Regions from separate parts of the Streptomyces sp. NBC_00448 genome, predicted to be linked through region 2. Evidence: predicted binding sites of a transcription regulator. Region 2 holds the regulator's gene; the other holds the start of a gene.

Region 1 (3,416 bases), 1.2 Mb from region 2:
TCGCCGGCCAGCCGGCGCAGCGCGTCCTCGTCCAGGCTCACCTCGTCGGCGGCCAGGCCCGCGCGCTCCAGCTGGCGGGGCAGCAGGTGGTCACGGGCGATGACGACCTTCTCGTCCTCGGTGTAGCCGTCGAGCCGGACCAGCTCCATCCGGTCCAGCAGCGGCTCGGGGATGGCCTCCAGCACGTTGGCGGTGGCCAGGAACACCACGTCGGACAGGTCGAGTTCGACCTCCAGGTAGTGGTCGCGGAAGGTGTGGTTCTGCGCCGGGTCGAGGACTTCGAGCAGCGCGGCCGCCGGGTCGCCCCGGTAGTCCGAGCCGACCTTGTCGACCTCGTCGAGCAGCACCACCGGGTTCATCGACCCGGCCTCCTTGATCGCGCGCACGATCCGGCCGGGCAGCGCGCCCACGTACGTCCTGCGGTGGCCGCGGATCTCGGCCTCGTCGCGGACGCCGCCGAGCGCCACCCGGACGAACTCGCGGCCCATCGCGCGGGCCACGGACTCGCCGAGCGAGGTCTTTCCGACCCCGGGCGGCCCGACCAGCGCCAGGACCGCGCCGCCGCGGCGGCCGCCGACCACGCCGAGACCGCGGTCGGCCCGGCGCTTGCGGACCGCCAGGTACTCGGTGATCCGCTCCTTCACGTCGTCGAGGCCGGAGTGGTCCGCGTCCAGCACGGCCCGGGCGCCCGCGACGTCGTAGGTGTCCTCGGTGGTGGTGTTCCACGGCAGTTCGAGAACGGTGTCCAGCCAGGTCCTGATCCACGAGCCCTCCGGGGAGGCGTCCGAGGAGCGCTCCAGCTTCTCGACCTCCTTCAGGGCGGCCTCGCGGACCTTCTCGGGCAGGTCGGCGGACTCCACCCGGACCCGGTAGTCGTCCGTCTCGTTGTCGGGGTCGCCGTTCAGCTCGGCCAGCTCCTTGCGGACCGCCTCCAGCTGCTGGCGGAGCAGGAACTCGCGCTGCTGCTTCTCCATGCCCTCCTGGACGTCCTTGCGGATCGTCTCGGCGACGTCCTGCTCGGCGAGGTGGTCGCGCAGCCACTGCGTGGCGAGCTTCAGCCGGGCCACCGGGTCGGCGGTCTCCAGAAGCTCCACGCGCTGCTCCACGCTCAGGAACGGGGAGTAGCCGGAGTTGTCGGCGAGCTGCCCGGCGTCGTCGATCTGCTGCACGCGGTCGACCACCTGCCAGGCGCCGCGCTTGCGCAGCCAACTGGTGGCGAGCGCCTTGTACTCCTTCATCAGCTCGGCCACGGTGCCAGGCGCCCCCTGCGGCGCCGGCTCCTCCACGACGGTGCCCTCCACCCACAGGGCCGCACCCGGGCCGGTCGTGCCCGCGCCGATCCGCACCCGTGAGCGGCCCTTGATCACCGCGCCGGGGTCGCCGTCGGACAGCCGCCCGACCTGCTCGACCGTCCCGAGGGTGCCCACGGCCGCGTAGTTCCCATCGACCCTCGGCACCAGAAGCACGCGGGGTTTGCCCGCCGTGTCCCCGGCGTGGGCCGCCTGGGCGGCCTCCACCGCGGCCCGCACTTCGCTGTCCGTCAGGTCGAGCGGTACGACCATGCCGGGCAGCACGACCTCACCGTCGAGCGGCAGTACGGGGAGGGTGAGGTTGGAACTCTTCGGCTCAAACGCCATGATCGCTCCCTTTGCAAGCAAGTTGAGTACACCTGACTCAATGCAAAGGGCTCCGCCCGTGTTCCCGGCCCTACGTTCGCCCTGAGCGATCACCTGCGGTGGGCCGGGAGCAGTCCCCCCGGGAGGGGGGTTCCTGTCGGCTCCGGGACCTTGCGGCCAGTGGTGGGCTGGTCGCGCAGTTCTCCCCCAGAGCTTCGCCTGGGAGGTGCCCCCACGCGCTCCTGAGATTGGTGCGGCTCCTCCGCTGAAGAAGGGCTTCCCGGAACCGCAACTCAGCAACGGCGAGCAACGACCCCCAAGGGGCGCGGGGAACTGCGCGCTCAGCAGGCCACCGGGCGCAAGATCCCGAAATCCACAGGTGCGGCACCCCCGAGGGGCATCCCCGTGCCCCCGAGCCTGCGACAACGCTCTTTTCGCGGAAGAGCCGTCACGAATCCAGGGGCCCGGGGAACGGCGGGCGCAACCCCCCACCGGCAGGTGGTCCCGGAACCGACAGAACGGGGCACCCCGGTGGGTCAGTCCCGCGCCCGCAGAAACGCCGAGGTGGAAACGCGTCCGACCAGGTCGAAACGGGTGGAGCCGGCGAGGTAGGCGTCCGCGCCCTCCTGGACGCCGGCCCACTTGTTGTCGCCGTAGTCGTCGAGGACCACGACGGCGCCCGGGGCCGCGATGCTCTCGGCCCACTCGAGGTCCTCGGTCACGCCCTGCGCGGAGTGGTCCCCGTCGATGACGATCACGCCGTACTCCCGGTCGGAGACCGCCGCGCGCACGTCGGGGTCGCCGGAGAAGCCGACCTGCACCCGGGCCCGCTCGCCCGCCTTCCCCCCGAGCGCCAGGTTCGCCCGGACCACGTCGAGCCGGACCGGCGTACCCGTGGGGTCGAGGCCCTCCAGCCCGCCCGGCTGGAGCTGCGTACCGACCAGCGGGTCCACGATCGTCAGCTCGGGCTCGATCCCCGCGCGGTGCAGCATCCGCAGCATCGTCGCCGAGAAGAGCCCGTACAGCGTGCCGATCTCCAGCACCTCCGCGTTGGGCGGGTCGAGCAGCGGCACCGTGGCGAGCTTGCCGCAGACGTTCTGGGTGGAGCCGGCGAGCCGGCCGACCGCCAGCGCCTCCAGCGCGATCACGTTGCGGAACGCGACCGTCACGTTGCGCCGGGCCGCCTTCGGGTCGGTCCCGCTGACCTTCGCCACCTCGGCCACCAGCTTGTCGATCTGCGCCGCGGTGGGCAGCCGGGGGCCGCTGCGGCCGGTGCGGTCGAAGAGCAGCCCGACCGCGTACTCCTGGCCGCGCAGCTCGCCGACCTGCCGGCGCAGTTGCTCCAGCTCCTTCACCTCCCGCCGCAGGGCGTCCAGTTCCTTGCGCAGCCGGGAGACAGGGCGCTGGACGCGCTGGTCGACGAGCGTCGTGGCAGGGCGCAGGAGCCGCTTGGCCATCGGGCTGTTCAGAATGGGCGACATGGCCGGAACCTACGCCGCGCCCCAGGGGCCCGGACCATCTGCGGGCACAGAACAACGGAAGTCCTCCGGTACGGGAGTTGAACGCCCGATGACGCGGCGGCCGACGTCCGGCCATGGGTTTGCCCCGGGTCCGTCAAAATGGGGTCATGGCGGCTTTGAACACGCGTGACCCGCGCTTCCCGACCCCTGGTCCCGGCCTCCTGACCGGCGAAGGACCGGTCGTGCTGGACCGGCGCGACGGCCCGTACGGGGAGGCGGTGCTGCGCCGGCGCGGCGCGCACCTGGAGATCATCGCCAACGGCACCTTCCTGATGGACAC
Region 2 (3,416 bases):
CGCGACCCGCGCGAATACGGCCCCGACGCGGGCCGGTTCGACATCACCCGGCCGCCGGGCACCCGCCACCTCTCCTTCGGGCACGGCGCCCACTACTGCCTGGGCGCCCCGCTGGCCCGCCTGGAGGCCGCGGTCGCGCTGCGGACGCTGTACGGGGCGTATCCGCGGCTGGCGATGGCCGTGGACGAGGACGGGCTGCCGCCACTGCCGGGCTTCGTCGGCAACAGCGTGGAGGAACTGCCGATCCGGCTGGACGGTTGAGCCCCGGCGCGGGCAACGCCACCGCACCGACGGGCTACGGTTCCTCCCATGGCCCGCCGTGACCCCCGCTCCCCCGACGCCGGATTCCTCGACTTCTGGCGCGAGTACCACCTGTGCACGCTGACCACCAGCCGCCCCGACGGCTCCCCGCACGTCGTCCCGGTCGGCGTCACCTACGACCCCGAGGCGGGGCTCGCCCGGGTGATCACCAACACCGCCAGCCGCAAGGCCGCGAACGTGCGGGCCGCCGGGCCGTCCGGCGCCCGGGTCGCGGTCTGTCAGGCGGAGGGCCGCCGTTGGGCCACCCTCGAAGGGCTCGCCACCGTCAGCGCCGACCCTGAACGCGTCGCCGACGCCGTACGCCGCTACACCGAGCGCTACGACCGCACCCCCGCGTTCAACCCGGACCGCGTCGTCATCGAGATCGCCCTCACCCGCGCGATGGGCAACGCCTGACACGTCCACCCGGCGCCGCGGACTCGGTTTCAGGCGATCCGGGTTCGGGCGATCCGGGTTCGGGCCGCCGGTTCAGGCCGCCCGGGCGCCGGTTCAGGCCGCGCGGGCGCCGGTGACCTTGGTCAGGAAGGCGTCCAGGTTGCGCAGGGTGCGCTCCACCTGCTCCTCCAGCGTCAGGGTCTCCTCCATGCGCTTGGCCAGCACCGAGGTCTTCTTGCCCCGCACATACAGGGAACAGGCCAGGTCGGCGCACATGTAGATGCCCACGGTGTTGCCCTGCCGCCCGGCCGGGCCGGCCAGCGGCGCGGCCAGCAGGTCGACCCCGCCGCCGGAGTGCCCGGTCAGGCAGATCGAGCACAGGCTGCTGCGCATCAGGTTCCTCCGTGCCCCCGGCGCGATCCGCAGGGTGATCCCCAGCGGCCGCTCCCCGCCGGTCACCACGTACGCGCGGTCCGGCGCACCCGGGTCCCGCCAGCCGAAGAAGTCGAGGTCGCCCCACGGCACCTCCGCCAGGTCCCGAGGCAGCCTGATCCGCTTCGCCTCCCCCTTCGAGCAGTTCACGAAGGAGTCCCGGATCTGCGCTTCACCAAGTGGGTCCATGGCATCCGAAGCTAACAAGCGACCCGCGGGGCTGTCGCCGCATTTACGGCCGGCGACGTACGGTACCCGCGCCCCGAAGGGACGCGGGTACGGCAACGGCAGCGCAGGCTCCAAGGGCAGGTTCTAGCCGTCCCGCTTGGGACGCCACACCACCAGCGCGCTCGTGTGCTGCACGTCCTGGTACGGCACCAGGTCGCGGCGGTACGACGCGTGCACCGCGGCCTCGCGCTGCTGGATGACGGCGGCGGCGCCGTCGACGGCGGCGGAGAGTTCGGCGACCCGGGCCTGGAGCGCGGCGACCTGGTTCTCCAGCTCGATGATCCGCTTGATGCCGGCGAGGTTGATGCCCTCGTCCTGCGAGAGGCGCTGCACCTCCCGCAACTGCTCGATGTCGCGGGCCGAGTAACGGCGCCCGCGGCCGGCCGCGCGGTCCGGCGAGACCAAGCCGAGGCGGTCGTACTGCCGCAGGGTCTGCGGGTGCAGCCCGGACAGCTCGGCCGCCACGGAGATCACGTAGACCGGCGACTCCTCCGTCAACTGGTACGGATTGCGGCCGCGTCCCATCCGGGGCCCGGAGACCCCGCCGCCGTCGATGCTCATCCGCTCACGCTCCCTTTGCGGCCTTGAACAACTCCGCCCGCGGGTCGAGGTCCGCGGTCGCCTCACGGTAGGACTCCAGCGCGTCCAGCGCCTTGCCCTCGGTCCGTGCGGGCACCGCCACCTCGACCGTGACGAGCAGATCGCCGCGTGAACCGTCCTTGCGCACCGCGCCCTTGCCCCGGGCCCGCAGGGTCCGGCCGTTCGGCGTGCCGGCGGGCAGCTTCAAGGTGACCGGCGGCCCGCCGAGGGTGGGCACCTTGATCTCGCCGCCGAGCGCGGCCTCGGTGAAGCTCACCGGGACCGTGACCGTCAGGTTGGCGTCCTTGCGGCCGAACACCGGGTGCCGGCCGACGTGCACGACCACGTACAGGTCGCCGGCCGGTCCGCCGCGCTCGCCGGGGGCGCCCTTGCCGCGCAGCCGGATGCGCTGCCCGTCGGTGACCCCGGCGGGGATGCGGACCTGCATGGTGCGCGAGCTCTTCGCCCGGCCGCTGCCGTGACAGACCTCGCAGGGGTTCTCCGCGATCAGACCGCGGCCCTTGCAGTCCACGCACGGGTCGGTGAGCGAGAAGCCGCCACCGCCACCGCGCGAGACCTGCCCGGTGCCGACGCAGGTCGGGCACACCCGGGGCGTGCCGTTCCTGTCGCCGGTGCCGGAGCACGCCTTGCAGGGCGACTGCGAGGACATCCGCAGCGGGACGGTCGCCCCGTCGACGGCCTCGGTGAAGCTGAGCGTCACCTCGGACTCGATGTCCTGGCCGCGGCGCGGCTGCACGCGGGTGCCGCCGCCCCGGTTGAACAGGCCGCCGAACACGTCGCCCAGGCCGCCGCCGAAGCCGCCGCCCTGGCCGGTCGTGGTGGTGCCGCCGGGCCCCTGGGCGCCGCCGAAGAGGTCGCCCAGGTCGAAGTTGAACCCGCCGCTGCCACCCGCGCCGGGACCCGGCCGCATGCCGCCGTTGCCGAACAGCGCGCGGCCCTCGTCGTACTCCTTGCGCCGCTTGGTGTCGGAGAGGACGTCGTTGGCCTCGGAGATCTCCTTGAAGCGCTCCTCGGCCTTGGCGTCGCCCTTGTTGGCGTCGGGGTGGAACTCCCGGGCCAGCTTGCGGTACGCCTTCTTGATCTCGGCGTCGGTGGCGTCCTTGGGGACACCGAGGACCTTGTACAGGTCCTTCTCCAACAGGTCCCTACTGATGCTCATCCTCGGCGTCCCTCCTCTCCGTCACGTCCCGCTCCGTCAGCCCTTGGACGGGCCACCGGTCTCCTCGTCGTCGTCCGCCTTCCGGTCGGCGCGGTCGGCCTGGTCGGCCGGCTCGTCCGACTCGGACTGCTCGTCCTTGCCGTGGGCGCCCGGCTGGGGCTCGGCGACCGCGACCCGGGCCGGCCGCAGATTGCGCTCCCCGATGCGGTACCCCGGCTGGAGGATCTGCACGCATGTCGTCTGTGTGACATCAGGCGAATAGCTGTGCATCAGTGCCTCGTGCACCAGCGGGTCGAAGGGC

Evidence for each region. Region 2 encodes HspR, which represses chaperone genes until heat shock. Its sites were predicted from a motif close to TTGAGNNNNNNNNNCTCAA; they were not measured.
Region 1: a site for HspR is predicted at 1,660-1,678, ahead of lon (endopeptidase La). Genes of this name have one in related genera too.

The regions. Positions count from the first base shown of each region.
Region 1 is NZ_CP107913.1:6,616,079-6,619,494, reverse strand. It holds gene lon (endopeptidase La) at 1-1,637, opposite strand, end outside; gene OG370_RS28515 (class I SAM-dependent methyltransferase) at 2,153-3,097, opposite strand; gene OG370_RS28510 (spermidine synthase) at 3,244-3,416, shown strand, end outside.
Region 2 is NZ_CP107913.1:5,429,807-5,433,222, reverse strand. It holds gene OG370_RS23210 (cytochrome P450 family protein) at 1-261, shown strand, start outside; gene OG370_RS23205 (pyridoxamine 5'-phosphate oxidase family protein) at 310-717, shown strand; gene OG370_RS23200 (FBP domain-containing protein) at 811-1,317, opposite strand; gene OG370_RS23195 (heat shock protein transcriptional repressor HspR) at 1,441-1,917, opposite strand; gene dnaJ (molecular chaperone DnaJ) at 1,922-3,115, opposite strand; gene grpE (nucleotide exchange factor GrpE) at 3,152-3,416, opposite strand, start outside.